2 linked regions of the Sediminicoccus rosea genome follow. The protein of the gene in region 1 interacts with the protein of each later gene in a pairwise test. Links are inferred from orthologs where the notes say so. Each region holds a gene or a part of one and is shown on either strand. Other genes may lie near its edges. The genes, in order: leuS and ligA.

What was found.
Region 2: the proteins of leuS (region 1) and ligA interact in binary tests that used the Escherichia coli proteins (3 or more experiments, as listed by UniProt). The link is inferred for Sediminicoccus rosea from one-to-one orthologs.

The regions. Positions count from the first base shown.
Region 1 is NZ_CP137852.1:1,075,857-1,090,565, forward strand. The notes cover bases 6,189-9,315. They hold leuS (leucine--tRNA ligase), read right to left. Parts: upstream 8,983-9,315; coding sequence 6,394-8,982; downstream 6,189-6,393. Other genes in these bases: lptE (LPS assembly lipoprotein LptE), read right to left, coding at 6,189-6,404; R9Z33_RS05125 (alpha/beta hydrolase), read left to right, coding at 9,069-9,315. Outside these bases: R9Z33_RS05085 (ABC transporter ATP-binding protein), read left to right, coding at 1-710; R9Z33_RS05090 (sensor histidine kinase), read left to right, coding at 931-2,034; yghU (glutathione-dependent disulfide-bond oxidoreductase), read left to right, coding at 2,086-2,961; R9Z33_RS05100 (exodeoxyribonuclease III), read left to right, coding at 3,020-3,829; R9Z33_RS05105 (PhzF family phenazine biosynthesis protein), read left to right, coding at 3,826-4,713; holA (DNA polymerase III subunit delta), read right to left, coding at 4,819-5,832; more of lptE, read right to left, coding at 5,838-6,188; more of R9Z33_RS05125, read left to right, coding at 9,316-10,175; R9Z33_RS05130 (SdrD B-like domain-containing protein), read left to right, coding at 10,566-14,709.
Region 2 is NZ_CP137852.1:1,482,062-1,496,642, reverse strand. What follows is about bases 6,425-9,423. They hold ligA (NAD-dependent DNA ligase LigA), read left to right. Parts: upstream 6,425-6,866; coding sequence 6,867-8,981; downstream 8,982-9,423. Other genes in these bases: R9Z33_RS07145 (CreA family protein), read left to right, coding at 9,015-9,423; R9Z33_RS07155 (GNAT family N-acetyltransferase), read left to right, coding at 6,425-6,870. In the rest of the region: R9Z33_RS07190 (fumarylacetoacetate hydrolase family protein), read right to left, coding at 1-66; R9Z33_RS07185 (gamma-glutamyl-gamma-aminobutyrate hydrolase family protein), read right to left, coding at 493-1,281; R9Z33_RS07180 (LolA family protein), read right to left, coding at 1,346-1,990; lpxC (UDP-3-O-acyl-N-acetylglucosamine deacetylase), read left to right, coding at 2,295-3,266; R9Z33_RS07170 (outer membrane protein assembly factor BamD), read left to right, coding at 3,397-4,248; DNA repair protein RecN, read left to right, coding at 4,260-5,936; R9Z33_RS07160 (GNAT family N-acetyltransferase), read left to right, coding at 5,933-6,409; more of R9Z33_RS07155, read left to right, coding at 6,406-6,424; more of R9Z33_RS07145, read left to right, coding at 9,424-9,476; R9Z33_RS07140 (aminopeptidase P family protein), read right to left, coding at 9,481-11,250; R9Z33_RS07135 (DUF1127 domain-containing protein), read left to right, coding at 11,404-11,745; R9Z33_RS07130 (glycine zipper domain-containing protein), read right to left, coding at 11,810-12,076; R9Z33_RS07125 (Rap1a/Tai family immunity protein), read right to left, coding at 12,094-12,507; R9Z33_RS07120 (MFS transporter), read left to right, coding at 12,693-13,922; GTP 3',8-cyclase MoaA, read left to right, coding at 13,972-14,581. UniProt on the Escherichia coli protein: DNA ligase that catalyzes the formation of phosphodiester linkages between 5'-phosphoryl and 3'-hydroxyl groups in double-stranded DNA using NAD as a coenzyme and as the energy source for the reaction.

The sequences.
Region 1 (14,709 bases):
GCACGCTCCGCCGGGACATGCAGATCATCTTCCAGGACCCTTTCGCCTCGCTCAATCCGCGCATGACGGTGGGCAGCATCATCGCCGAGGCGCTGATCATCCATAAGCTGGCCAAGACCGCGCGCGAGCGCGAGGACCGCGTGGTGGAGCTGCTGGAGACGGTGGGCCTCAACGCCGACCACATGCGCCGCTTCCCGCATGAATTCTCAGGCGGCCAGCGCCAGCGCATCGGCATCGCCCGCGCGCTCGCGGTCAAGCCCAAGCTCGTCATCTGCGATGAGCCGGTGAGCGCGCTCGACGTCTCCATCCAGGCGCAGGTGGTGAACCTGCTGGAGGACCTGCAGGAGAAGTTCGGCCTCACCTTCCTCTTCATCGCGCATGACCTCTCGGTGGTGGAGCACATCAGCGATCGCGTGGCCGTCATGTATCTCGGCCGCATCGTCGAGATCGCGAGCGCACGCGACCTCTACACCAACCCGCTGCACCCCTACACCGAGGCGCTGCTCTCCGCCGTGCCCATCCCGGACCCCACGGTGAAGCGCCAGCGCATCATGCTGAAGGGCGACGTGCCGAGCCCGTTGCGCCCGCCCTCTGGCTGCCATTTCCACACGCGCTGCCCCATTGCCAATGCCGGCGCCTGCCGCGGCGAGGTGCCGGAGCTGCGCGAGGTCTCGCCCGGCCATTGGGTCTCCTGCCACTTGCGCGGATAGCCAGGCCGGACTCCGCCACGGGGCGCTCTCCAAGTTTCTCGCGCACCGCGCGCCCCGCTTGTGGTATCATCCATGCAGCGGGGCGCGGCCTCGTCTTCTTCATGTCTCTCTTCCTGCGGGCGCCCGGGCTGGATACCGCCGCGCCGCGACCTCTCCCGTGTCGCCGAAGCCCGCGCACCGCCTGCCGCACGCATCTGGCCCGCTCGCGAAAGTCCCCCGCATGACCACCGACGACGCCAAGCCCCGGCCCTTGACGGACCTCATCGACAGCCCGGACCTGGCCGCCGCCCTGGACAGCGACAGGTTCAAGCAGTTCCTCGATCACATCCCCTTTGCCATCGCCGTGGCGGAGCTGGAGCCGGTCGAGCGCGTCACCTACGCCAATCTCGAATTCGAGCGCCTCTCCGAGCAGCAGCCGGCGGAGCTGCTGAATCGCCCCTGGACCGATCTCAAGGCCATTGCGAGCGCGAAGGGCGATGACCGCCGCCTGAGCGAGGCCATCGTCGCGGGCGAGGACCACATCGGCACCTTCCACATCGAGGGTGAGCCCGGCATCGTGGTGGATGCCTGGTCGAACATCATCCATGACGACAGTGGCGTGGCGCTTTTCCGCCTGGTCGCGCTGGCCGCGGTCAAGACGCACAGCCGCGATGACCTCCAGGCCTTCGAGCGTCGCGTCGAGGAGAAGGACGTGCTGCTGCGCGAGTTGCAGCATCGCGTGAAGAACAACCTCCAGATGATCGCGGCCCTGATCCGGATGGAGGCCCGCAATGCGCCGGACGACGAGACGGAGGATTCCTTCAGCCGACTGGCCGGCCGCATCGGCGCCCTGGCGCTGCTCTACCACGCCCTGTCCCCGGACCAGCCACGCGAGAGCGTGGACCTGGGCACCTATCTCAGCCAGATCGCGGCCTCCGTCATGCAGGCCCATGCGGTGGAGGGCATCCGCCTCGACCTCAAGGTGGACACCTGGCCGGTCTCCATCAATGTCGCCATGCCCACCGGCCTCGTGGTGAACGAAGTGCTGACCAATGCCCTGAAGCACGCCTTCGTGGGGCGCGAGGGCGGCACCATCACGCTGCACAGCCTGGTGGAGGCGGAGGGCTGCCGGATCGTGATCGCCGATAATGGCATCGGCCTGCCGCCGGGCACCCGCTGGCCCACCTCCGGCCGGCTCGGCTCGCTCATCGTCGAATCGCTGCGGCAGAATGCCGGGGCGCAGCTGGAGGTGGACGCCCCGCCTGGGGGCGGACTGCGCGTGACGATCCGCTTCGCCCGCGTGGCCGCCGCACCCGAGCCCGGCGACGGGGCGCCGCGCGGGTGACACAGCGCGGGGCCGACCCCACATGATCGCCGATCGCAACGGAGTCCCTGCATGACCGACGCCCCCGAATACACCCCACCCAAGGTCTGGACCTGGGTGAAGGCCAATGGCGGCCGCTTCGCCAACATCAACCGCCCCATCGCGGGCCCGACGCATGAGAAGGAGCTGCCGGTCGGCAAGCATCCGCTCCAGCTCTACTCGCTCGGCACGCCCAATGGCGTGAAGGTGACCGTGATGCTGGAGGAGCTGCTGGCGCGTGGCCACAAGGGCGCCGAATACGACGCCTGGCTGATCCGCATCAGCGAGGGCGACCAGTTCGGCAGCGGCTTCGTCGCGGTGAATCCCAACTCGAAGATCCCCGCCCTGATGGATCGCAGCGGGCCCAAGCCCATCCGCGTCTTCGAGAGCGGCGCGATCCTCATGCATCTCGCCGAGAAGTTCGGCGAATTCCTGCCGACCGAGACGGCGGCCCGCGCCGAGACGCTCTCCTGGCTGTTCTGGCAGATGGGCAGCGCGCCCTATCTCGGCGGTGGCTTCGGCCATTTCTACGCCTATGCGCCGACCAAGCAGGAATATCCGATCGACCGCTTCGCCATGGAGGTGAAGCGCCAACTCGACGTGCTGGACCGCCGCCTGGCCGAGAGCGAATATCTGGCCGGCCCCGACTACACCATCGCCGACATTGCCGTCTGGCCCTGGTATGGCGGGCTGGTGAAGGGCTGGTCCTACGGCGCTGCCGAGTTCCTGTCGGTGCACGAATACAAGAACGTGCTGCGCTGGGCCGACCAGATCCATGCCCGCCCCGCCGTGAAGCGCGGCCGCATGGTGAACCGCATGGTGGGCGAGCCCGAGGGCCAGCTGCGCGAGCGGCATGACGCGAGCGACTTCGAGACGAAGACGCAGGACAAGGTGGAAGCCGCGACCTGACTTCCCAAAGGCGGCGCGGCGCGGCAGAGATGGGGCTCACGATCAGCGAGTCCCGCCCTTGTCCGCGCTGCGCATCGCCACCTGGAACATCAACTCCGTCCGTCTCCGGCTGCCCCTGCTGGCCGATCTCGACGCCGCGCTGAGGCCCGACGTCCTCTGCCTGCAGGAGACGAAATGCCCGGATGAGCTCTTCCCGCATGAGGGCATCCGGGCGCTTGGCTTCGAGCATGTGATGGCGCGCGGCATGAAGGGCTATAACGGCGTCGCCGTGCTCTCGCGCATTCCCTTCACGGCGCGCGCGAATGATCCTGACTGGTGCATGAAGGGCGATTGCCGCCATGTCGGCGTCACGCTCGCACTGCCCTCCGGCCCGCTGGACCTGCACAATTTCTACGTCCCCGCCGGCGGCGACATCCCGGACCGCGAAGCCAATCCGAAATTCGCGCACAAGCTCGATCTCATCGCCGAGGCCACCGCCTGGTTTGCGCAGCAGGCCCCGCTGCGCCGTTCGGTGCTGGTGGGCGACCTGAACATCGCGCCGCTGGAGCATGATGTCTGGTCGCACAAGCAATTGCTCGACGTCGTCTCCCACACGCCGATCGAGGTCGAGGCGCTGCAGGGCTGGATGCGCGCGGGCGACTGGCATGACGCGCTGCGCCACTTCGTGCCGGCCGAGCAGAAGCTCTACACGTGGTGGTCCTACCGCGCGAAGGATTGGGAGGCGGCGGATCGCGGCCGGCGGCTCGATCACGTCTGGGTCAGCCAGGACCTGCGCGGCGCGCTCGCGCGGCACGAGATCCTGAAGCCTGCGCGCGGCTGGGAGAAGGCCAGCGACCACGTGCCCGTGATGGTGGAGATGACGCTGTGAGCGCCTGGGATTTCGTCACGCTGGATGTCTTCACAGACACGCGCTTCGGCGGCAACCAGCTCGCCGTCTTTCCCGATGCGCGTGGCCTGACCGATGCGCAGATGCAGTCGCTCGCGGCCGAACTGAACCTGAGCGAGACCACCTTCGTCCTGCCGCCGGAGAACCCCGGCAACACGGCCCGAGTGCGCATCTTCAATCGCGTGGCGGAGATGCCCTTCGCTGGCCACCCCAATGTCGGCACCGGATTCGTCCTGGCGGATCGCGCGACGGATGGGCTGCTGCGCTTCGAGGAGATCGCCGGCCTCGTCGCGGTGACGGTGCTGCGCGATGCCGTGGGTGCCGTGACCGGCGCCGAGATCGGCGCGCCGCAGCCGCTCTCGTTGGGGCCCGAGATGCCGGCCGCGCTGGTGGCCGGCTGCGTCGGGCTCAGCGAGGCGGATGTGCTGACCTCCGCGCATCGCCCCGTCATGGCCTCGGTCGGCAATTCCTTCGTGCTGGCGGAGGTGACGGGCGAAGCGCTCACCCGTGCCAAGCCGGACCTCGCGCGTTTCGCGGCGGCGGCGGCCGAATTCCCGCATCTCGGGCCGCGCCGCCTGCCGCTCTACCTCTATGCGCGGGCGGGGGAGGCGCGGGTCAATGCCCGCATGTTCTCGCCCCTCTCGGGCACGGTCGAAGATGCTGCGACGGGAAGTGCCGCCACGCCGCTCGTGGCGCTGCTGCTGTCGCTGGGCGATGCGCCAAGGCTGAGCCTGGAGATCACGCAGGGGGTGCAGATGGGGCGGCCGAGCCTGCTCAGCGCCTCGGCCTTCCGTGGGGCCGATGGCATCCGCGCCAAGGTCGCGGGCCGCTGTGTGCCCGTCTTCGAAGGACGTTTCCGCCTTTGACGGCGTGCTGAACGAAGGTCCAAGAAACGGGTTTCCTGGTGGGAGAGCGCGAGACGGCAAAGCCCTCTCGCATTCCTCCGCTCACCTTGCCGCGCTCTGCGAGGCTTACCTCGCTGCACTCCGTGCGAGGCCCAGCACCACCTGCCGCGCCACCGTCTCATCCGGCAGGCCGGTGGATTTCGCCTGGCGTTCGGCGCGCAGCAGTGCGGCGCCCAGCGCCTCCAGCCGTGCCACGGACCAGCGCGACAGCGCCCGTGTCATCGCCGGCTTCGCCTTCCAGAAGACCGGCGGCCGCAGCGCGCCCACCGCCTCGTCGGCCGAGGCGCCGCCCTCCATCGCCAGCCGCGCCATGTGCAGCCGCTGCGTGTGGCGGAGCGCGGCGCGCAGCACCTGCACCGGGTTGGCACCCTCGCCGAAGGCCTTGGCGATGGCGCGGTCCGCCGCCGCCACCTCGCCCAGCGAGGCCGCCATCAGCGCCTCGTCCAGGTCGAGCATGCTGCCCTCGCCCAGCAGTTCCATGGCATCCTCGACCGTGATGCGGCTCCCTGGCTCCGCATGCAGCGCCAGCACTTCCAGCGCGCGGCGCATGGCCATCCGGTCCTCGCCGGCGCGCTCGGTCAGCCAGTCCAGCGCCGCGGGCTCGGCCGCGGCACCCAGCTCGCTGAGGATGCGCGTGATGGAGGCGGCGAGGTCCCGCCCGCGCTCCGCATAGCATTCGATGACCTGGCCGCGCGGATCGGCCGCCACCAGCGCCTTCAGCTTGGACTTCCCGGTGAGACCCGCGCCCTCGATGATGACGAGGCCCGGCCCCGGCCCGGCCAGCGCGCCCTTCACCGCCTCGGCCCAGGCATCGCGCGCATCGCGCAGGCGGATCGCCATGCGGCCCCCCATCAGCGGCACGGAAGCGGCCTCGCCCGCCAGCGAGCCGGGGTCGCGCGCCGCCTCGCGCGGGGGTTCCGCGATGCAGATGGGATCATCCCCGGCGACCGCGCGCACCAGCATGGCCGCGCGCTCATTCACGAGCCCCGCATCATCGCCGATGAGCAGGACGACGCGGCACTCGGCCGGCGGGTCGGCCAGGAAGCCCGGAAGGCGCCGCGGCTCGAGCTTCGCGACCATGGCCCTCAGCTCGTGGCCGCGCTCGCCATCCGGCGCCGCAGCGCAACCGCGACGCCGACGGTGACGCGCTGGCTCAGCTCCGCCACCAGGCGGCGCTCCATGTCCTCGCGCGAGGCGTCGGAGGCGAAGAATTGCAGGTTGGGCAGGTTGTAGGCATCCACCGTGCGCGCCGAACCGCGGTCCACCACCTCGCGCGGCACGGATTGCGTCGCCAGCACCCAATTGGCCGAGGCGACGACCCGCACGCGCGTGGCCAGGCCGTCCGTCTGGTAGCCCAGCACCTCTGTCGCGTAGACGAGCGTGACCTCCAGGTCATAGCGCGACTGCACGCCGGGCCGGCTGCCCTCAAGCTGGCGCTGCAGCGCGCGCCGCATGAGCTGCCCGTTGCGCTCGGGAATCAGGCCGACGCGCACCGAGGCCAGCGCCTCGGCCAGGTTCGGCTCATTGGCCGCCACGGCAGCGCCCGTGCCACCCTCGCCGTTCGGCCCGTAGAGCGGACGGAAGCCGCAGGCGCCCAGGGCCATCAGGGGCGCCAGCAGCGGGGCGGCGAGGAGCGCGCGTCTAGATGACAAGATTGACCACCCGGCCTTTCACATGGATGCGCTTCTTGACCGGCTTGCCGTCCAGCGCGCGGATGACATTGGGCTCGGCCTCGGCCAGGGCGAAGACTTCCTCATCCGTGGCGTCCACCGCAACCTCGATGGTGCCGCGCAGCTTGCCCAGCACCTGCACGGCGAGCGTGGCCGTCTCGGCCCGCAGCAGGGCGGGGTCCGCCTCCAGCCAGGGGAGGGTGGCGACCAGCCCCTGGCCGGGGTTCAGCAGCGCCCAGATTTCCTCGGCGAGGTGCGGCATCATCGGCGCACTCAGCCGCACCAGGGCCTCCATCGCCTCCCGCCGTGCGGCCAGCGGGGCCGCGGCGCTGTCACCGATGGTGTTGGCGAGTTCGTGGATCTTGGCGACCGCCACGTTGAAGGTGAAGGCCTCCAGCGCTTCGGTCACGGCGGCGATGGCGCGGTGCGTGGCCTGGCGCAGCTTCTTGCCCACCGCCTCGTCCGGCTTGTCGGCTTCGCTCATGTTCTGCGCGAGGCGCCAGATGCGGCCGATGAAGCGGCTGGCGCCGGCCACGCCGGATTCCGACCACTCCATGTCGCGCTCGGGCGGGTTGTCGCTCAGGATGAACCAGCGGGCGGTGTCGGCGCCGTAGCGGTTGATGATGGCGCCCGGGTCCACCGTGTTGCGCTTCGACTTGGACATGCTCTCGATGCGGCCGACCGTCACGGGCTCTTCCGTGCCCTTGACCACGGCGGTGCCGTCGGCGCGCTTCTCGACCTCTTCGGGGTAGAGCCAGCGGCCATCGGCGCCCTTGTAGCTCTCATGGGTGACCATGCCCTGGGTGAAGAGGCCGGCAAAGGGCTCGTCCAGCTTCACATGGCCGGTCGCCTTCATGGCGCGGGTGAAGAAGCGGCTGTAGAGCAGGTGCAGGATCGCGTGCTCGATGCCGCCGATATACTGGTCCACCGGCAGCCAGGCATCCACGGCCGCGTTCGTCACCGGCTGCGCCGCGCGGGGCGAGCAGAAGCGCGCGAAATACCAGGAGCTGTCCACGAAGGTGTCGAAGGTGTCGGTCTCGCGCCGGGCCGGCTTGCCGCAACTCGGGCAGTTCACGTGCCGCCAGGTCGGGTGGTGGTCCAGCGGATTGCCGGGCTTCGAGAAATCCACATCCTCGGGCAGCACGACGGGGAGCTGATCCGCCGGCACCGGCACCACGCCGCAATCATCGCAATGGATGACCGGGATGGGGCAGCCCCAGTAGCGCTGGCGGGAGACTCCCCAGTCGCGCAGGCGCCAATTGGTCACACCCTGGCCCTGGCCGAGTTCCTCGATGCGGGCGATGGCGGCGCGCTTGGCGGCCGGGACATCGAGGCCGTTCAGGAAGTCCGAGTTGAAGCTGATGCCATCCTCCGTGAAGGCCTCGTTGCCCACGGTGAAGGTCGCGGCGTCAGCCCCATTGGGCAGCACCACGGGCGTCACGGAGAGCCCGTATTTGCGCGCGAAGTCCAGGTCGCGCTGGTCATGCGCGGGACAGCCGAAGATGGCCCCCGTGCCGTATTCCATCAGCACGAAATTCGCGATCCAGACCGGGTATTCCTGGCCGGTGAAGGGGTGCCTGACGGTGAAGCCGGTGTCGAAGCCCTTCTTCTCGCCCTGCTCGATCGCGACTTCGCTCGTGCCCATCGCGCGGCATTCGGCGATGAAGGCGGCGGCCTCGGCCGAGCGCTGGGCAGCGGCGGCGGCCAGCGGATGCTCGGCGGCGACGGCGAGGAAGCTCATCCCGAACAGCGTGTCCGGCCGGGTGGTGAAGACCTCCACCTCCTCAATGCTTTCGCCGGGGCCATCCACGGGCGCGGCCAGCTTGAAGCGCACGCGCGCGCCCTCGCTGCGGCCGATCCAGTTGGCCTGCATCAGGCGCACGCGCTCCGGCCAGCGATCGAGCCCGTCCAGCGCCTCCAGCAGGTCGGGCGCGAACTTGGTGATGGCGAAGAACCACTGGCTGAGCTTCTTCTTCTCGACCGGCGCGCCCGAGCGCCAGCCCTTGCCGTCGATCACCTGCTCATTGGCCAGCACGGTGCCATCCACCGGGTCCCAGTTGACCCAGCTCTCCTTGCGCTCGACCAGGCCCGCCTGCAGGCAGTCGAGAAACAGCTTCTGCTGCTGGCCGTAGTATTCCGGGTCGCAGGTGGCGAATTCGCGATCCCATTCCAGCGAGAGGCCCATGCGTTTCAGCTCGGCGCGCATGTTGGCGATGTTCGCGTAGGTCCATTTCGCCGGATGGGTGCCGCGCTCCCGCGCCGCGTTCTCGGCGGGCAGGCCGAAGGCGTCCCAGCCCATCGGGTGCATCACCATATGGCCCTGCGCCCGCTTGTAGCGCGCCACCACGTCGCCCAGCGTGTAGTTCCGCACATGCCCCATGTGGATCTTGCCCGAGGGGTAGGGGAACATCTCCAGCACATAGTATTTCTTGGCGCCGGCCGGCGGCACGTCGGGCACGGAGAAGCAGCGCGCCGCCTCCCAGGCCTGCTGCCAGCGGGGCTCGGCGGCGGCGAAGTCGTAGCGGGCGTCAGTCTGGATGGGTTGGGGCGTGTCAGGCATGATGGAAGGTGAATAGAGCCCCCGGCCGGGCATCTCAAGGCGGCGGGCAGGCTTGCGGCGAGCCAATTTATGCCAAACTGCCCCCCATGCGCTGGCTTTTGATCCCGTGGCTGCTGTTGGCCGGCCTTCCCGCCCGGGCGGATGAGGCGGCGCATGCCCGCTTCTTCTCGGCCCGGAGCATTCCCGTGGCCCTGCCCTCCACCGGCCTCTCCATCTCTTTCACGCAGCACTACCGCGGCGCCGTGCCGCATGCGGCCTTCGCCTTCGCACAGGGTCCGGATGGTCGCGCTGCCTGGTCCATGGTCTCGGGCCATGACAGCCCGGAGGAGGCGAAGCGCGCCGCCATGGCCAATTGCACGCGCCAGCTCACCCGCATGCGGGGCGAGGGCGTGGGCAGCCCCTGCCGGATTCTCGCCGTGGATGGCGACCTGCGCGGCCCGACCGGAGAGCCGCAGCCCGGCGCGCCGAGCGTGAGCCCGGAGCGTGGCGGCATCGGCCCCTTCACCCGCAGCCCCTTCCATCTGCATCGCGGCCCCCGCGCCGCGGAGGGCGCCGTGATCTGGGCGCATGGCTATGGCGGCGCCGAGGAGGATCACCGCGGCCATGCCCTGCCCGGCATGGTCACGCCGCTGAACGAGGCCGGCTTCGACATCTTCCGCTTCGACCGCCACCCGGGGGACGACAACCTCTTCGTCACCCTGCCGCGCCTGGTGCGCGCCCTGCCGGCGCTGCGCGAGGCGGGCTATCGGCGCATCATCCTGGGCGGGCAGTCGCGCGGCGCCTGGCAGGCCATCCAGGCCGCCTCGGAACGGCCAGACCTGGTGGACGCGGTGCTGGCCGCCGCCCCCGCCGCGCATGGCGAGCGGCCTGAGCAGCGCGCGGTGGCGCTCGAGGATTTCCGCCGCGTGGTCGCCGGCCTGAACGAGCGCCGCACACGCCTCGCCGTCATGCTCTTCGAGCGCGACGAGTTCGACCCCTCGCCGGAGGAGCGTGCGCAGATCGTGGCGGCGCTGGCCCAGCGGCGCAGCGTTCCGACGCTGGCGCTCTGGGCCTCGGGCCCGGCGCGCGGCCATTCCGGCGTCTCGGACTGGCGCTTCACCCGGGATTATGCGGGCTGCGTGGTGACGCTGGTGCAGGCGCCGCCGGCGGCGGCCCCCCGGGGCTTGCGGCGCGAGGGCTGTGGCGGCGGCTGACGCCCGCGCGGTTGCGGGCGAGGCGACGATCTGGCACGCCCCCCTCTGACCGGGCAGCGCGTCTCATCATTTTGGACGCCTCGGTCTTGAGTCTTGGCGTAGATCCGAGATCAAAGCCATCTCGAAACAAAATAAATGATTCAAAAAAACAGATGACGCGCTTGACAGCCTCGATCTGACGGAGGTCAGTCCGGCCAAGTTTCGATGCAAAACGCGCCGTTTCCTGGACTTCACGCGGAAACCTTCCCGCCAGGGTGAGGTTGTCTTAAAAAATCATCTCGCGGACAGATCCATGCCTGGGATCATTGACGTATAATCTCAAAATCTGTAAAAATCCTCTTAACGGGAGTTCGCAGCCGCCCCCGCGGTCCCCGTCTGGAGGCAAAAAATATGTCCGCTCGTCCGATCGTCACGTTCCTCGCCGGCTCGACCCTGAACGCACCGATCGGAGGCCAGCAGACCCTCACGGTCCGCTTCGACAACATCCCGGACGCCGCCCCTGGCTCCAACGTCGGCTACTCGCCCTACATCAACCTGATCCTGCCCACGAATGGCGCGGACGGGGCTGGCTTTGGCAGCGCGGGGGCGACGGCCAATGACGGCGTGATCTTCCTGGGCGCTACCCATCTCGGCGCCGCGCTCGAGCAATGGATCATCGAGTTCCCGGCCAGCGGGACCGTGATCCATCCCTTCAGCAGGGACGCGGCGGGCAATCCGCTCACCATCAGCGGCATTCCGGGCGAGACGCTGGTCGTCCTGCGCCTGCCCTTCGGCAGCTTCACGCCGGACCAGACCGCGGCCGATGTCGAGGTGAAGCTGCAGGTCTCGAGCTCGGCCGATCTCGGCACGCCGCTGAACCTCCAGGCCAGCGGTGGCTTCGCCTATGGCCTCGATCCGCTGGTAAACCCCGCGACCGACTCGCCCGTCTTCGGCCCCAGCGCCGGCCTCGCCATCACCCCCACCGTCATCGCGGTGGATGTGGAATATGTCGGCCCCGAGCAGGAGACGGCGACCGGCCCCTCCTATCCGCGCGAATGGCTGGTCAAGGCGCTGATCGCCGATGGCCAGACGATGACCGGCCTGACGCTGCGCGACAGCATGCCGGACGGCACCTTCATCAAGTCCGTCTCCATCGTGAACGGCACCGGCACCACCTTCTTTGATAACGCGACGGGCGAGGTGCGCGCCGACTTCAGCGGCAGCTACACCGGCGGCGTCGGCGGCGTGCCCACGCTGAAGATCGAGTTCTACGTCCCCGAATTCCTGCGCGACGGCGTGACGCCCGTGCTCGATCCGGTGACGGGCGCCTTCCGCGTGCTGGAGAACAACGCGCGCCTCGACGCCACCTGGGACCCGACCGATGCGCGCGACCCGATCCAGGTCTTCGCCATCAACCCGGCCGGCCCGGAGGATGTGATCACGGCGAAGTCCATCGCCGTGCAGAAGTCGGTCGCGCCGGTCACCACGCTGAAGGCCGGCGAGAACCTGGAGTGGACGCTGGACGGCCAGGTCTCCAACTACTTCAACATGGATGACCTGATCCTCATCGACAAACTCGGTGACGGCCAGGTCTTCGACGCCAGCAAGGCTGTCAGCATCACGATGCGCGAGGGCGGCACCACGCTCTTCACCGGCACCATCGCCAGCAGCAACATCAACGTGGTGCGCGACCCGGCGACGGGCATCTCCACCATCACCTTCAACATCTCGCAGGAGATGCGGGACCGCGGCATCGACGATGTGCTGAACGGCCGCCCCGGCGGCATCGAGAACCAGGCGACCGTCCTGGTGAAGTTCCAGAGCACGATCGAGCAGAGCTACATCTCGACCAGCCCGGCGCCGTCCAACGAGCCGCTGGTGGACCAGGGCGACCCGCTCTCCAACGGCATCGACTTCGGCGGCGTCGTGGATGAGCACAACAACTACAAGGCCGATGACAGCGGCGCCGGCGTGAGCCTGCCGGTGAGCAACGTCTCCAAGGCCATCTATGCCATCAACGGCAACACCGCCTTCACGCCGGGCCCCGTCTCGGCCGGCGATGCCATCACCTTCCGCCTGAAGCTCGACATGCCGCTGACCGGCGCGCATGACGTGCAGCTGCGCGACTACCTGCCGCTGCCCGTGCTCAAGGCCATCTCCGGCATGACCTTCACCGATCTGGTGAATGGCGCGACGCCGGGGGTGAATCAGGCCAAGTGGGGCCCGGGCGCCACCTATGACAGCTCGGGCGATCCGACCACGCTGCCCAGCATCAGCTATGACAGCGCGAGCAATTCGCTCACCTTCGACTTCGGCGACGCGGTCGCGCCGGGCAATCCCTCCTCCACCATTGATCTGCTCTTCACCGTGGTGGTGGGCGACGAGGAATTCGGCGACGGGCTCCTGCTGACCAACCAGGTCACCAGCACCGAGACCAACAGCTTCGGCACCGAATTCCAGGACAACGCCATCGTCCAGTTCGTGCTGGGCGAGCCCGAGCTGAACATCAAGAAGGGCGTCATCGCCGACACCAACCTGGCAGCGACCACCACGGGCTCCGTCGGGCCCGTGACCTTCACCGCGCCCGGCAGCGCGGGCAACCGCTTCAGCGGCGTCATCAACAGCACCAACCTCGACGTCGCGCCGATCGACGCCAACCTGCGCGGCGCCGATGCGGGGGACCGCGTCTCCTTCGCCATCGTGGTGGAGAACACCGGCTCCTCGCTCAAGGGCGCCTTCGACGTCCTGATCCACGACACGCTGCCGCCCGGCTTCGAGATCCCGGCGGGTGGCCTGAACCTGCGCGTCACCGATGGCGCGGGCAATGTGCTGACCTATACGCTGGTCGGTGGCGGCCTGTTCGACACGGCGGGCGGCCTGCGCCTGGATGACGCGACCAACAGCGGCAGCATCGGCGCCTTCAACGCGACGAGCGGCGACAACATCGTCGTCATCACCTATGACCTCGAGCTGGTGGACAATGTCGCGGCCTTCGGCGCCAACCTGACCAACACCGCCACCATCGAGCATTTCGCCGCCATGGAAGGCGGCATTGACCGCACGCCCTATGCGCCCGGCGGCACGCTGACGGACACGGCCGTTGTCACCACCCAGGCGCCGACGCCGGTCAAGGCGGTCTTCTCGACCAGTGAGAGCCATACCGGCAACCTGGCCGGGAATGACAGCCTGACCGATGCCACGATCGGCGAGCGGGTCACCTACCGCATCACCGTCACCGTGCCGGAAGGCCGGATGACCGATTTCCGCGTGGAAGACTGGCTCCCGACTTCCAACGCCAATGGCGGCGGCGTGATGGAAATGCTGGACGCCCGCTTCATTGGCGTCACCGGTCTGGGCGCCGGGAGCACCTTCGACGACACGCCGGTCATCACCCTGTCCGACAGCGACGGCGTCAACGGCAACGACCGCGTCGCCTTCGTCTTTGGAGATGTGCTGAACACCGCGAATACGCTGGGGACCCAGGCCGCCACCGTCACGCTGGAGGTGGATGCGCGCGTGAAGGATCACGCGGACAACGTCCGCGGCGATGTGCTCGTCAACACGGTGAAGGTCAGCGCCGCCAATCCGAATGGCGGTCCGCGCGCCGAGACCACGGCCACCACCAATATCGAGGTCGTGGCCCCCAACCTCTCGATCGACAAGACGGCCGACAGGACGACGGCCGACTCGCACGACACCATCAAGTACACCATCACCGTCGAGAACAGGGGCGTGCCCGCCGCCGGCGGAGCGACCAACGACTACACCGCCCGCGCCTGGGATGTGAGCATCAAGGACCTGCTGACCGATGTGCAGCTGGACGCCATCTACCAGGGCGCCACGCTGAGCATCACGGGCGTGGCTGCGGGCCGCATCACCAATCTGGGCGTGAGCCCGGTGGATTACGTGATCGACTACCTCGACCCCGGCGAGAAGGTCACCATCAGGTTCGACGTCGTCGTGAAGGCGGATACGGATGCCGGCGAGAAGCTGGACAACACCGCCACCGCGAGCGGCAGCTCGATGGACAATACGGGCAGCCCCGATGACCGCGTGAACACCGTGACGGATGCCCATACCGTCACCATCGTCGCGCCCAGCGTCACCAAGACCATCATCGCCACCTCCAACGCCGACACGCGCGGCCCCGCCGCCGAGGGCACCGCGCCGCTCGACCGGCATGACAGCGGCAAGCCGGACCTCGCCATCGGCGAGGAGGTGACCTACGAGATCCGCGTCCGCCTGCCGGAGGGCGACAGCCCCAACCTGCGCATCATCGACGCGTTGGAGGATGCGACGGGCAGCCGCAACGGCTACCTCCAGCTCGTCCCGGGCTCCATCGAGGTCGTCTCCGTCGGCTCCGCGCTGACCACCTATTCGGGCGGCGTGATCGGAGCGCCGACCATCACCTCGGCCAATACCGGCAACAACAACAGCAACGACACCTGGACGCTGAACTTCGGCAATGTCCGCAACACGCTGGTGAATGCGGACACCGATGCCGAGGTGATCGTGCTGCGCCTGAAGGCCATCGTCACCGACCTGGCCGCCAATG
Region 2 (14,581 bases), 410 kb from region 1 along the record:
CATGGCGCTGCTGCCCTGGATGGGGACGGCGGAGATAGCGGGGGGCGGGACGACATATTCGGGCATGGGCGCTCCTTCCGGCAGTGCCGGGCGGCCGGGCCGTGATCCGTAGAGGGGGCCTGGCCAAGTTCGAGATAGGTGGTTCACCGCTTCGGTGGTTCCACCTCAGCGTCCAAGGTCTAGACCAGCTTCGTGATGCGGGGAACCTGCCGGCGGCCCATCCAGCGTGGCTTGACCCGGCTTCGGCGCGGATGCCAGGGTGCGCGGGTCGGGTTCAAAGAGCCGCCCTGAACAGAAAAGCGCCCGACCAGGGGGGTGGTCGGGCGCCCATACTGTTCATACTTCCGATCGGAAAGGTCGGGCGAGCCGATTGGGGGAATCGGAGCGTCCATCGGCGGATGAACCACCGCCGATGCGCATGTCATACCGCGACATGGGTCGGAAGCCAAGCCCAATCGACTCGAATCAAGGGCTCTCCGCCCGATTTTTGCCTTATTCGGCGGCCTCTCGCAGGGCGGCCGGCCGGAGCTGGGGGCGCGCCGCGTGGGCGGCACAGGCCTCGCCGAAGGCTTCGAAGATCCGGCGGCTGAAGGCGTCCTTCTCCCAGTCATATTCCGGGTGCCACTGCACGCCCCAGGCGAAGCCCGGCGCCTGTCGGACGCGCACCGCCTCCACCGTGCCATCGGGCGCCCAGCCCATGGCTTCCAGCCGCGGCGCCAGGCGCTGCACACCCTGGTTGTGCAGCGAGTTCACCGGCATCTCAGTGGCGCCGGCCAACTCATGCAGCAGGCCCTCGGGGGCCAGGCGCACGGCATGCGCCTTGCCCGTCCGCACCAGGGGAATCGGCTGGTCCGACGGCGTCGAATGATCCATCCGGCCCGGCAGGTCCTGGATGCGCTGGTCGAGCGAGCCGCCCAGCGCCACGTTCAGCTCCTGCATGCCGCGGCAGATGGCGAGCAGCGGCACGCCCTCGGCGATCGCGGCGCGGATCAGCGGCAGGGTGGTGGCGTCGCGCTGCTGGTCCTCGGGCGTGCCCTCGGCGTGGTCGGGGCCGTCGTAATGGCCGGGCCAGACATTGCTGCGGCTGCCGGTGAGGATCAGGCCGTCCAGCCGCGGCAGGATCTGCGGCGCGAGGCTCTCCCCGGCGGCGGGCAGCAGCACCGGCACCCCGCCCACGGGGCCGAGCACGACGCGGACATAGCTGTCGGACGCGGCGTGGTTGGGCGTGTTGAAGATCCCGAAGGCCTTCACGCAACAGGAGATGCCAATGATCGGTCGCATCCCGGCAACAAACCAAGGGGATGCGGCAGTTTCAAGGCAATTGGACACGCGGCGTGTCGAAATTTCAGCGCTGTTGCTCAAGTTCCTCGCGGAAGCGCGGATCGTTGAAGGCAAAGAGGAAGGGATCGAAGCGTTCGCCCAGCTGCACCTGCGTCAGCGTGACGCGCGTGCTGCGCCCCTGCGGATCGAGCACGACCCATTGGCGCAGCGCCATCGGCTGCTCCTCGAGGATGAGCTGGATCTGCCCCTCGGCCGCCTGGTTGGTGCGGTGCACCGTGACGCGCAGCAACCCGCCCGCCCGCTCGAAGCCCGCGACGGTGAGGTCACCCGAAAGGCGCAGTGGATTGCGCAGCAGCACGCTGAGCGGCGTGGAGGAAAGCGGCACGATGGTGGGCTGCTTCAACTGCCGGTCGTAATGGAAGAACTGGCCATCGGCGGCGATGAGCAGCGTCGGCTCCGGCGGGTCATATTCGAAGCGCATGCGGCCCGGGCGCCAGATCCAGGCGGTGCCCTCAGCCGCGGCCCCGCCCTGCGCGATCTGCAGGAAGCGGGCGCGCAGCGTGGTCATGCTGTTGAAATAGGCCTCGATGCGGCCGAGCACGGCGCGGTCCGCCTCGCTCAGCGCGGGCAAGGGCCGGGTGGGCGTCTGCGCGGCGGCCGGCGTGGCGAGGAGGAGGGCGGGCAGGGCGAGGAGCGGGCGACGATTCATGCCTCTCTTGTGGTCCCGGATGCCGGCCAAAGAAAGGCCTCGTCACGATGCGTCACGCGCGCCGCATCGGCCCGCCCGAGGGCTGCCCACGCATGCTGCCTTGCGGCGAGACGATACGGACCCGGACGAAAATGGCGAAATTCGGGCGCAAAAATCACCATCAAAACCAAGCGATATCAATGTGTTATAGCGAAATATTGAGAAACAACCCTTGACTGGCGGCACGTCATCGCTGCTGTCACATTCCGGCTCCGGTTGAGGTGCGGGGGATGCACCGATCCGGTCAAACGGGGGCTTTCAACACATGGATGGTTTCGCTCCATTGACGCATGGCTACGGCCCTCAAGGTTTCGGCGCGGCTTCCTATGGCCTCACCCGGCGCCGTCTGGCGAGCAGCATCGGCTGCCGCGGAATCGGCCTGCACACGGGCCGGACCATCTCGCTCACCCTGAAGCCCGCGCCGCTCGGCACCGGCATCGTCTTCCACCGCACCGACCTCGGCCTGGACATCCCCGCCCGGCACGACCTGGTGGTGGAGACGCGCCTCTGCACGCAGATTGGCCTGCCGGGCGACCGCGCCGCGCGCGTCGGCACCATCGAACATGTGATGGCGGCCCTCGCCGCCGCCGGCATCGATGACGCCCGCGTCGAGCTGGACGGTCCCGAGGTGCCCATCCTGGACGGCTCCGCCGCCCCCTTCCTCTTCCTGATCGACTGCGCCGGCACGGTGGAGCATTACGCGCCCCGCTCCGCCATCGAAGTGCTGCGCCGCGTCCGCGTCGAGGACAGCCACGGCGCCTGGGCCGAGCTCGCGCCCAACCCAGAGCCGGCCTTCGACGCGACGCTCAGCATCGATTTCGGCGAGACGGCGATCGGCCGCCAGAGCCTGTCCATGCGGATCTCGGTCGAGAGCTTCCGCCGCGAGCTGGCCGATGCCCGCACCTTCACCCTCGCCGAGGATGTGGCCCGCCTGCGCGCCGCCGGCCTCGCCCAGGGCGGCAGCCTTGCCAATGCCGTGGTGGTGGATGGCCCCATGATCCTCAATCCCGGTGGCCTGCGCCGCCCGGATGAGTTCGTGCGCCACAAGATGCTCGACGTGGTGGGGGATCTGGCCCTGGCCGGCGCCCCGCTGCTCGCCCGCTTCACCGGCCATCGCTCCGGCCATGCGCTGAACAACCAGCTCCTCCTCGCCCTGCTGGCGGATAGCCGCAACTGGCGCTCCACCGGCGGCCAGGCACTGGTCGAGCCGGAGCGCGAGAAACTCGTCGCCGCCTGAGGCAAGGCCCGGGCGCGCCATGGTCGCGCCTCTGGTCGCTCCATGGTCGCTTCCCTGGGGCCGGCCACCCACTTGTGCGCATCGGCGGCTCCCATGGTATAGAGCCCGCCGATCGGAGCCTTCATCGCACATGCGCCCACTCTCTCGTGCTGCCCTGTTCCTTGCCTTCGCGCTGCCGCTCTCCGGCTGCGGCGTAAGCCAGTGGGATGGCTCGGCCGCCGGCCTGTTCCGCACGCCGCCCGCCGGGACCGGCCTCGTGGATCGCTCGCCCGAATCGCTCTACGCCGCCGGCATCGAGGCCCTGCAGGCCCAACGCTACCAGCAGGCGGTGGACATCTTCGAGACGCTGGAGCGTGAGCACCCCTATTCCACCTGGGCCACCAACGCGAAGATCATGGCGGCCTATGGCGACTACATGCGCAACCGCTACACCGAGGCCATCGGTACGCTGGATCGTTTCATCCAGCTGCACCCGGCGCATCGTGACATCGCCTATGCCTACTACCTCCGCAGCCTCGCCTATTACGAGCAGATCGCGGACAGCCAGCGCGACCAGCGCGGCACGGAAACCGCGCTGACCGCCCTGCAGGATGTGGCCAACCGCTTCCCCAATACGGCCTATGCCCGCGACGCGCGCCTGAAGATGGACCTCGCGCGCGACCACCTGGCCGGCCGCGAGATGAACATCGGCCGCTTCTACATGCGCCAGGGCCTCTACAGCGCCGCCATCGGCCGCTTCCGCCGCGTGGTCGAGGACTACCAGACCACCAACCACGTGCCCGAGGCGCTGCACCGCCTGACCGAGATGTATCTCGCCCTCGGCCTGCGCGACGAAGCCGCGCGCTCCGCCTCGGTGCTCGGCCACAACTTCCCGGGCAATGCCTGGTACCAGGACAGCTACGCCATGCTGACGCCCGGCGCGCAAATGGCGCCGCAGGACCGTCCCGGCTTCTTCCGGCGGGCCTGGAACAGCATCTTCTAGCGGGCGAGCGCATGCTCGCCTCCCTCTCCATCCGGGACGTGGTGCTGATCGAGCGGCTTGACCTGAATTTCGGGCCGGGCCTCTCGGTGCTGACCGGCGAGACCGGCGCGGGCAAGTCCATCCTGCTTGATTCGCTCGGCCTGGCGCTCGGCATGCGGGCCGAGGCGGGACTGGTCCGCGCCGGCCAGCCCCAGGCCAGCGTCGCCGCCGTCTTCCAGCCGCCCGAGGGGCACCCGGCCTTCGCCCTGCTCGCCGAGCAGGGAATGGAGGCGGAGGACACGCTGGTCCTGCGCCGCGTGCTCCAGGCCGATGGCCGCTCCCGCGCCTTCGTGAATGACCAGCCGGTGGGCGTCGCCCTGCTCAAGCGCCTCGCCGCCACACTGGTCGAGGTGCAGGGCCAGCACGACCAGGTGGGCCTCGCCGACCCCGCCACCCACGCCGCATTGCTCGACGCCTTCGGCGTGCATGAGGCGGCACGCGGCCGTGTCGCCACGGCCTATAAATCCTGGCGCGACGCCGAGCAGGAGCTGGCCGAGGCCGAGGCCGCCGTCGCCGCCGCGCTGCGCGACGAGGAATGGCTGCGCCACGCGGTGGAGGAACTCTCCACCCTCGCCCCCGAGGATGGCGAGGAGGAGCGCCTCGCCCAGGAGCGGCAGGGCCTGCAGCAGGCCGAGCGCCGGAACGAGGCGATCGCCGGCGCGCTCGCCGAGATCCAGCCGCGCGACCGGCGCTCGGCCCATCCGGGCCATGCGCTGCGCAACGCCGTGCGCGCGCTGGAACGCCTGCCGCCGCCGAACGAGGCGGCGCAGCCGGCACTGGCCGCCCTCACCCAGGCGCAGGACGCGCTGGCCGAGGCGGAGCGGCTGCTCGAGCGCCTGGCCGTGGACGCCCTGCCCGATCCACGCCGGCTGGAAGCGCTGGAGGACCGGCTCTATGGCCTGCGTTCCGCGGCGCGGAAGCATGGCGTGGCGGTCGTGGAACTGCCCGCGCATCTGGATGCGCTGCGCGAGCGGCTTGCGGCGCTGGACGCCGGCACCGGCCGGGTCTCGGCGCTGGAGGCCGCGCGCAAGGCGGCACGCGCCGCCTATGTCGCGGCCGCCGAAGCGCTGACCGCCGCCCGCCGCACCTCCGCGACCAGGCTTGAGAAGGCGCTGGCCGCCGAACTGCCCCCGCTCAAGCTCGACCGCGCCCGCGTCGTGATCGAGGTGGCGCCGCGCGAGGAAGCCGCCTGGGGCGCCGATGGGATGGACCGGGTGACGCTGCTGGTCTCGACCAATCCGGGCCAGACGCCGGGCGCGCTGATCAAGATCGCCTCGGGCGGCGAGCTCTCGCGCCTGATGCTGGCCTTGAAGGTGGTTCTGGCCCGGGGTTCGCCCGTGCCGACCCTGGTCTTCGACGAGGTGGATGCCGGCATCGGCGGCGCGACCGCGGCCGCGGTGGGCGAGCGGCTGTCGCGCGTGGCCGAGCGCCTGCAGGTGCTGGTGGTGACGCATTCGCCGCAGGTCGCCGCGCGCGGCGCCCACCATCTGCAAGTCGCCAAGGCCGTTCGCGGCAGCAAGGCCGAGACGCGTGTCACACCGCTCGACGTGGCCGCCCGGCGTGAGGAGATCGCCCGCATGCTGGCCGGCGAGACCGTGACCGAGGCCGCACGCGCGGCGGCGGCCAGCCTGCTGGATGGTGTCGCGTGATCCGCGCCGCGCGGCCGGAGGATGCCCCGGCGCTCGCCGCCCTGCTCAACGCGCTGAACAGCCTGGATGGCCCACCGCCCGAGCGGCCGATGACGCCCGGGATCGCGCTCAGGGACCTGATCGGCCCCGGGGCGCGGGCCTGGCTGCGCCTCGCCGAGTGGGAGGGCAAGGTCGCGGGCTTCGCCACCGCGACTCCCATCTACGACGCCGTGCGCCACGCTGATGCGATGATGCTGCTCGACCTCTATGTGGCGCCCGAGGCGCGACGGCGTGGCCTGGCGCGCCGGCTGATGGCCGCGCTGGCCGCGCATGCCGAGGCGGCGGGCGCCGCCTGCCTCTGGTGGGGCGTGGATGACGGCGACGACGAGGCTCTGTTGTTCTATCGCGCGATCGGCGCGGTCAGCGAGGGCCGGTTCAGCGGCGAGATCATCGAGGGCGCCGCCCTTCGGCAGCTGGCGGCGGGCGCCGCGTGATCCGCACCTTCACCGCCCCCGACGCGCCCCACATCGCCGAGCTCGTAGCGGCCCTGAACGCCGAGGAGGGCTATGACCGCCGCACGGCCGCCGATGCGGCCGCGCTCTGTGACGCCTTTCTCGGGCCCCAGGCGCTGGGCCGGCTTCTCCTGGCGGGCGAGCCGGCGCGCGGCTACCTGACCCTGCATCCCAGCTTCGAGACGGAGATCGGCGCACGCGGTGCGTATATGGGCGATCTCTACGTGGCGCCGGAGCATCGCCGGCAGGGCCTGGGGCGCGCCCTGGTGGCGGCCGCCGTGCGGCAGGTCCGCAGCGAGGGCGGCTCCTTCCTCTGGTGGACCGCCCTGCCGAAGAATCCGGGCGGCCTCGCCTTCTATGCGGCCCTGGGCGCGAAGAGCGAGGCTGTCCGCGCCTGCGCCCTGACCCACGCCGCCTTCAACGCCCTGGCGGAGGACGCATGAGCGAGAGCGCCGAAGCCGAGATCGCCCGGCTGATCGCCGAGATCAACGAGCATGACCGGCTCTATTACGAGCAGGACGCGCCCCGAATCAGCGATGCCGAATACGACGCCCTCATGCGCCGCCTGCGCGCGCTGGAGGCCGAGAATCCCACACTGGTGCAGGCCGAGAGCCCGACGCAGAAGGTCTCGGGCCGCGCCGCAGAGGGCTTCGCGAAATCACGCCACCTGGCGCCCATGCTCAGCCTCGACAACGCCTTCGCGCCCGAGGATTTCACCGAATTCGCCGCCCGCATCCGCCGCTTCCTGAGCCTCGCCGAGGACGCGCCGCTCGACTTCATCGCCGAGCCGAAGATCGACGGCCTGAGCGTGAACCTGCTCTACGAGCAGGGCCGCTTCGTGAAGGGAGCGACCCGCGGTGATGGCGCCGAGGGCGAGGACATCACCGCCAACCTCCTGACGCTGGCGGACCTGCCGCGCGAGCTGCCCGCCCCCTGCCCCACGCTGATCGAGATCCGCGGCGAGGTCTTCATGGACCGCGCGGATTTCCTGGCTTTCCGCGCGACGCAGGAAGCCGCGCTGGCCGAGCGAGAGGCCCGCAAGGCGCGCGGCGAGAAGCTCGGTCCCGCCGTCACCATCCCGGTCAATCCGCGCAATGCGGCCGCCGGTTCACTTCGGCAGCTCGATGCCAGCATCACGGCGCAGCGCCCCCTCAAGCTCTTCGCCTACGCCATGGGCGAGGCGAGCGAGGCGCCGGCCACCACCCATCATGGCTGGCTCGCCACGCTGAAGCGCTGGGGTTTCCGGGTGAATCCGCTCTCCACCCCGGTGGCCGAGGGCGCGGCCGACCTGCTGACCGAGACCCCCGCCGCCTTCCAGGCGCGCATGGCGCGCGAGCGCGCGGCGCTGGCCTATGAGATCGACGGCGTCGTCTACAAGCTGGACCGGCTGGATTGGCAGGCACGGCTCGGCTTCGTCGGCCGTGCGCCGCGCTGGGCCATAGCCTGGAAATTCCCGGCCGAGCAGGCGCAGACGAAGCTGCTCCGCATCGAGATCCAGGTGGGGCGCACCGGCGCGCTGACGCCGCGCGCGGTGATGGAGCCGGTCTTCGTCGGCGGCGTCACCGTCACGCATGCCACGCTGCACAATGAGGACGAGATCGCCCGCAAGGATATCCGCGAGGGCGACACCATCACCCTGCAGCGCGCGGGCGATGTGATCCCGCAGGTCGTCGCCGTCGTGGATCCCGACCGCCCCGGCCGCGCCGCCCCCTTCGCCTTCCCCACCACCTGCCCCGCCTGCGGCAGCCACGCCGTGCGCGAGAACGACGATGTGGTGCGCCGCTGCACCGGCGGCCTGATCTGCCCGGCGCAGACGGTCGAGCGCCTCAAGCACTTCGTCTCCCGCCGCTGCCTCGACATCGAGGGGCTGGGCGAGGAGCGGATCGATACGCTGCACGCCATGGGCCTGCTGCGCGGCCCGGCCGATATCTTCCGCCTGCACACCCATGCCGAACGACTTGAGGCGCTGGAAGGCTGGGGCAAGCTCTCCACCCAGAAGCTGTTCGACGCCATCGAGGCCCGCCGCAAGCCGCCGCTGGAGCGCTTCCTCTTCGCACTCGGCATCCGCCGCATCGGCGAGCAGAACGCGAAGCTGCTGGCGCGGCACTATCACGCCATCGGCGCGCTGCGGGAGCGGATGGTCGCCGCCCGCATCATCGGCAGCGAGGCGCGCGAAGAACTGGGCAGCATCCAGGGCATCGGCCCCGCCATCGCGACCGAACTCGTCGAATTCTTCGCCGAGCCGCACAACCTCGACGCGCTCGACGCGCTGCTGGCCGAGGTGACGCCCGAGGAGACGGCGGCGATCGAGGCGGGCGACAATCCCTTCGCCGGCAAGGCGCTGGTCTTCACCGGCACGCTGGAGACGCTCTCCCGCCAGGAGGCGGAGGCGCGGGCGGAATCGCTCGGCGCCAAGGTCACCAAGTCGGTCTCGAAGAAGACGGATTTCGTCGTCGTCGGCGCCGATGCGGGCTCCAAGGCCACCAAGGCGGCCGAGCTCGGCCTGCGCGTGCTGAGCGAGGCGGAGTTCCGGGAGATGGCGGGCCTGGGCTGAGCAACCGGCAGCTGGGGACGGCGTTCCTCCCGCATGCGCCCTGCCCTGCTCCTGCTTCTCCTGCTCGCCGGCCCCGCGCTCGCGGATGACACGACCGAGATCGGCCATGTGAACACGGCGCTGACCAATCTCGGCCTCACGCGCAGCCATCGCGTCGTCGTCGAGCGCTTCACCGACCCCGAGGTGCCCGGCGTGGTCTGCCATGTCAGCCAGGCGCGCACGGGCGGCATCGCGGGCATGGTGGGCGTGGCCGAGGATCCGGCGCGCTTCGCCCTCGCCTGCACGGCGACAGGCCCGGTCACGCTGACCGACGCCGTCCGGCGCGGCGAGCGGGGCGAACGCGTCTGGGAGGCCTCGACCAGCTTCCTCTTCAAGGAGACGCGCGTGCATCGCTTCGTGGACGAGGGGCAGCGCATCCTCGTCTATCTCGCCTGGAGCACGCGGCTGATCGACGGCTCGCCCTACAACGCCCTGGCGACCATTCCCTACCGCTGACGCGTCATAGCGGCGCGCATTCCTGCGCCAGCCAAGCATGGACGGCCGGCTCGAGCGCGGGGCCGACCTCGGCCAGCACGCGCGCGTGATAGGCGTTGACCCATTCGCGCTCGGCCGCCGTCAGCAGCGCGGGCTCGACCAGCGCGCGGCAATAGGGCGCCAGCGTCAGCGTCTCGAACTCCAAAAAGGGCTTGGCCTGGTCGGGCTGCGGTGCGGCATCGCGCGCCAGCAGCAGGTTCTCGATGCGGATGCCGTAATGGCCCGGTAGGTAGTAGCCCGGCTCGTCGGAGAGGATCATGCCGGGGCGGATGGGGACGACGCGCGCGGCGCGGCTGAAGGCCACCGGCCCCTCATGCACCGAGAGGAAGCTGCCCACGCCATGGCCCGTGCCGTGGTCATAGTCGAGCCCCGCATCCCAGAGCGGGCGGCGGGCGATGGCATCCAGGTGAGGCCCGGCCACGCCGGCCGGGAAGCGTACCGTGGCGAGCGCCACATGGCCGCGCAGGACGGCGGTGTAGCGGGCGCGCAGCGTGGCCGGCGCCGCATCCGGGCCGCTCCAGAGGGTGCGGGTGATGTCCGTCGTGCCATCCGGATACTGACCGCCGCTGTCGATCAGGTAGCACTCGTCGGGGTTGATGCGGCGGTTGGTCGCCTCGGTCACGCGGTAATGCACGATGGCGCCGTTCTCGCCAGCGCCGGAAATGGCGGGGAAGCTCTCCGCGACGAAACCCGGCTGGCGGCGGCGTTCCATCAGCAGATGGGCCGCGGCCGAGATCTCGGTGAGCTGGCCGCGCGGCGCCTCGGCCGCGAACCAGGCGAGGAAGTTCGCGACGGCCACCGCATCGCGCCGATGCGCCCGCCGCGCGCCCTCCTGCTCGGTCGCGTTCTTGGTGGCGCGCGGCAGGCGCGTGGGGTCCTCGCCCGCGATCACGCGCGCGCCGGCGTCGCGCAGGCTGGAGGCGAACCAGGCCGGCGTCGCATCCGCATCCACGCGCACCGCCCGGCCGGCCAGGTCGCCCAGCGCGCGCGGCAGATTCGCGCGCGGCTCGATGGCGACACGGTTGCCCAGATGAGCCCGCGTCGCCTCCGGCACGCGCTCGGGCGCATGCAGGAAGACCCGGACGGAGGCATCATCATGCACGAGCGCGAAAGCGAGCGGCATGGGCGTATGGGCGAGGTCGGCGCCGCGCAGGTTGAGCAGCCAGGCGACGGAATGCGCGTCGGCCAGCAGGGCCGCCTGCTCGCCCGCGGCGCGCAGGCTGGCCGCCAGCGCCTCTCGCTTCGCCTCGGCGCTCTCCCCCGCGAGGTCGGGGCCATGCGGCAGCACGACGGCGGCCGGAGGCGCTGGCCGGTCGTGCCAGATCGCGTCCAGCGGATTGGGTGTCAGCGGCGTCAGGTTCAGGCCCGCCAGGCGCTTGAGGAAGGCTTCGCTGTGCAGCCAGGGATCGTAGCCGAGCCGGAGTTCGCCCGCATGCTCGCGCAGCCAGGCCTCAGGCGGCTCCTCGATCAGGTGGCGGCGCTCCCAATGCGCCGCGTCCGTCTCGGCGGCCACCTGGGTGGTGTAACGCCCATCGGTGAAGACGGCGGCGCGGTCCGGCAGCACGATGGCAAGGCCGGCGCTGCCGGTGAAGCCGGTGAGCCAGGCGAGGCGCTCGCCCGAGGGAGGCACGTATTCGCCGAGATGCTCATCCGAGCGCGGCACCATGAATCCGTCCACGCCCTGCGCGGCCAGCGACTGGCGCAGGGCGGCGAGGCGATCGGCTTTGGTTAACATCTGGAGCCCCGTCGTTAAGACATGTGTCCACAATATGACATGCTCTCAGCGCATGTCTGAAACTTGAGCTTCGCACAACCTGTCCTGGCCGCAATCCCCTACATCATGGCCATCCGGACGGCGCCGCCGTCCCCCACAACAGGACCACAGATCATGACCCGCATCACCCCAGCCGAAGCCGTGCTGCTGATGCCCCAGAGCTCCCTCCATGGGGCCCCCCGCAACGCCGAGGCCGAGCGCATCGCCGCCATCATCGCCGAGGCGCGCCAGGCGCGCGACCGTGCGCTGGCCGAGCGCATCCGCGGCTTCTTCCACGGCCTGCGCGCCGTGCTGACCGCCCTGCGCACCCGCCGCGAGACGATCGAGCAGCTGCGCGCGATGAGCGACCGCGAGCTGGCCGATATCGGCCTGACCCGCGGCAACATCACGGCAACCGCCGTGGCGGCCACGCCGATGGCGGCGAACGACCAGGCGGAGACCCGCGTGGCCGCCTGAGCCGCGAGGCAGGACGAAACGGGAAGGGCGGCGGGGCGAAGCTCCGCCGCCCTTTTTCGCGCGCCTATTGCGAGGAACGGCCCGCCTGGTAGCCGCGCTGCCAGGCCTGCTGCTCCGCCTCGCGCGTGCGGCCGACGAGGTAGCCGCCGGCGGCGCCGATGCCCGCCCCGGCGAGCGCGCCCCAGCCGGCATTGCCCGAGAAGGAGCCGACAATCGCGCCCGTCGCCGCACCGAGGCCGGCACCGCCGGCCGTGAGACGGCCCGTGTCAGACATGTTCTCGCAGCCGCCGAGGGCCAGGGCGAGCACGGGAACCAGCAGGATCTTGCGCATCTCTCTCATCCTTCGCGTCACGAGGCGCGGCGCGCCGGGCGGCGCGGGCAGGGATAGGCGGCGGTGGCGAAGCGCACCACGCCCTCGGCGGCCGAGCTGCCGGCATATTGGGGATTGGCGCCCGCCCAGGTCACGAAGGCGCCGGTGATGCTGGCCACCGTCGGGCGCGGATCGGGCAGGCAGAAGAAGGGGCCGACCCGGCTGCCGCGCTGCGTCAGCTCGCCATGGAACTGACCCACCGCCAGCAGGAAGCCGTGGCAGAAATTCACCGCCGAGACCACATTGGGGTCGGACGGCCCGGCGGCGCAGAGCGCCGCGAGGTCGGAGGTCTTGCCTCCCACGAAATTGTCCGGCGTCACCTGGGCCAGCGCCGGGGCGCCCGCCAGGGACAATGCCGCGGCCAGAGCGGCCCCGGTCCATCGTGTCGTCATGCTCTCTCTCCCTCCCCGGCCGGCGCCGGGCTCGCTCGATTCACCACCAAGGGCTTCACCACCAAAGACTGCGCCAGCGTCCCGGCCGCCGCAACATGCTTGCGCCATACCCCCGCGCCGCGTGCATGCCGGCCCCGGCGACAACCTCGGTTGCGGCGAGCGGGCCGGTTCGCTCACATCCGGACATGTCCCAAGACGCCGTTCATTCCGCCAAACGCATCCTCTGGGTCGCGATCATCGCGGCGGCGGCCACCTCCAGCCTCGCCATGGGCATCCGGCAGACCTTCGGGCTGCTGCTGCTGCCGCTGGCCGCCGAGAACGGCATCGCCCCCTGGGCCTTCGGCCTCGCGGTCGCGCTGCACAACCTCACCTGGGGCCTGGGCCAGCCTGTCTCCGGGGCGATGGCCGACAAGCACGGCTCGGGCCGCGTCATGGCCATGGGCGGGGTGTTCTACCTGATCGGCTGCGGCCTGCCGGCGCTGTTCCCCTCCAACGCCACGGTGATGATCGGGATCGGCGTCTTTTCGGGCTTTGGCGTGGCCTGCGCCGGCACGGGCCTGGCGCTGGCCGCCATCGGCCGGCTCGCGCCGCCCGAGAAGCGGGGCGAGTACATCGGCATCGCAAGTGCGGGCGGCAGCCTGGGCCAGGCGGCCATGGTGCCGCTCACCTTCTCGGCCATCGGCGGCTTCGGCGCGGCGGGCGCCCTCATCATGCTGGCCGCCTCGGCCGTGCTGATCATTCCGCTCGCGCGCAACATCGAATGGCGGCCCGCGCCCCGCAGCGGCCCGCCCGCCGCGGGCCTCTCCGGCCTGCCCGCGCTTGCCCGCCGCTCGCTGGCCGATCGCGACTTCGCGTTGCTGACCGGCGGCTTCTTCGCCTGTGGCTTCCAGCTCGCCTTCCTGACCACGCACCTGCCCTCGCACATCGCGCTCTGTGGCCAGCCGGCGGCGCTCGGCATGGTGGCGATGACGATGATCGGGCTGTTCAACATCCCGGGCTCCTGGTTCTGCGGCTGGCTGTCCAGCCGGATCAAGCCGGAGACGGGACTCGGCTGGATCTACCTGGTCCGCACGCTCGCCATCGCCGGCTTCGCGGTGGCGGCGCCCAGCGAATGGGGGACGATCCTCTTCGCCGCCGTGATGGGCTTCGTCTGGCTCGGCACCGTGCCGCTGACCTCGGCCGCCATCGCGCGCCGCTTCGGCGTGGGCGACCTCGGTGCGCTCTATGGCGTCTGCTTCTTCAGCCACCAGATCGGTGGCTTCCTGGGCGCGGGCTCGGGCGCGGTGCTCATGGCCTGGACCGGCAGCTACGCGGCCTTCTGGCCGGTCATGATCGTGGTCGGCCTCACCGCCAGCGTGCTGAACTGGATGGCCAAGGCGCCCGGCGCGCGGGGGACCCTTGCAACAGCGGGTTGATCCGCCCCAAATGGGGTGAAACCAACCGCTTCCGGGATCCCTCGCCGTCATGATCGACCCCTTTGGGCGACATATCAGCTACCTCCGCGTGTCGGTCACGGACCGCTGCGACCTTCGCTGTGTCTATTGCATGGCGGAGGACATGACCTTCCTCCCCAAATCCGAGGTTCTGACGCTGGAGGAGCTGGAGCGGCTCTGCGGCACCTTCATCGACCTCGGCGTGCGCAAGCTGCGCCTGACGGGCGGCGAGCCGCTGGTCCGCAAGAACGTGATGTCGCTGGTGCGCGGGCTGGGCGCGCGCATCGGTTCCGGCCTGGATGAGCTGACGTTGACCACCAACGGCACGCAGCTGACCAAGTACGCGGATGAGCTGGCGGCCGCCGGCGTGCGGCGCATCAACGTCTCGATGGACACGCTGGATGCCGCCGCCTTCAAGGCCGCGACGCGCTGGGGCGAGCTGGACAAGGTTCTGGATGGCATCTTCGCCGCCAAGGCCGCGGGCCTGCATGTGAAGATCAACGCCGTCGCTCTGAAGGGGCTGAACGAGCATGAGTTCGACCGCATGCTGGCCTGGTGCGGCGAGCACGGCTTCGACCTCTGCCTGATCGAGACCATGCCGCTCGGCGAGATCAGCGAGGACCGGACGGACCAGTTCCTGC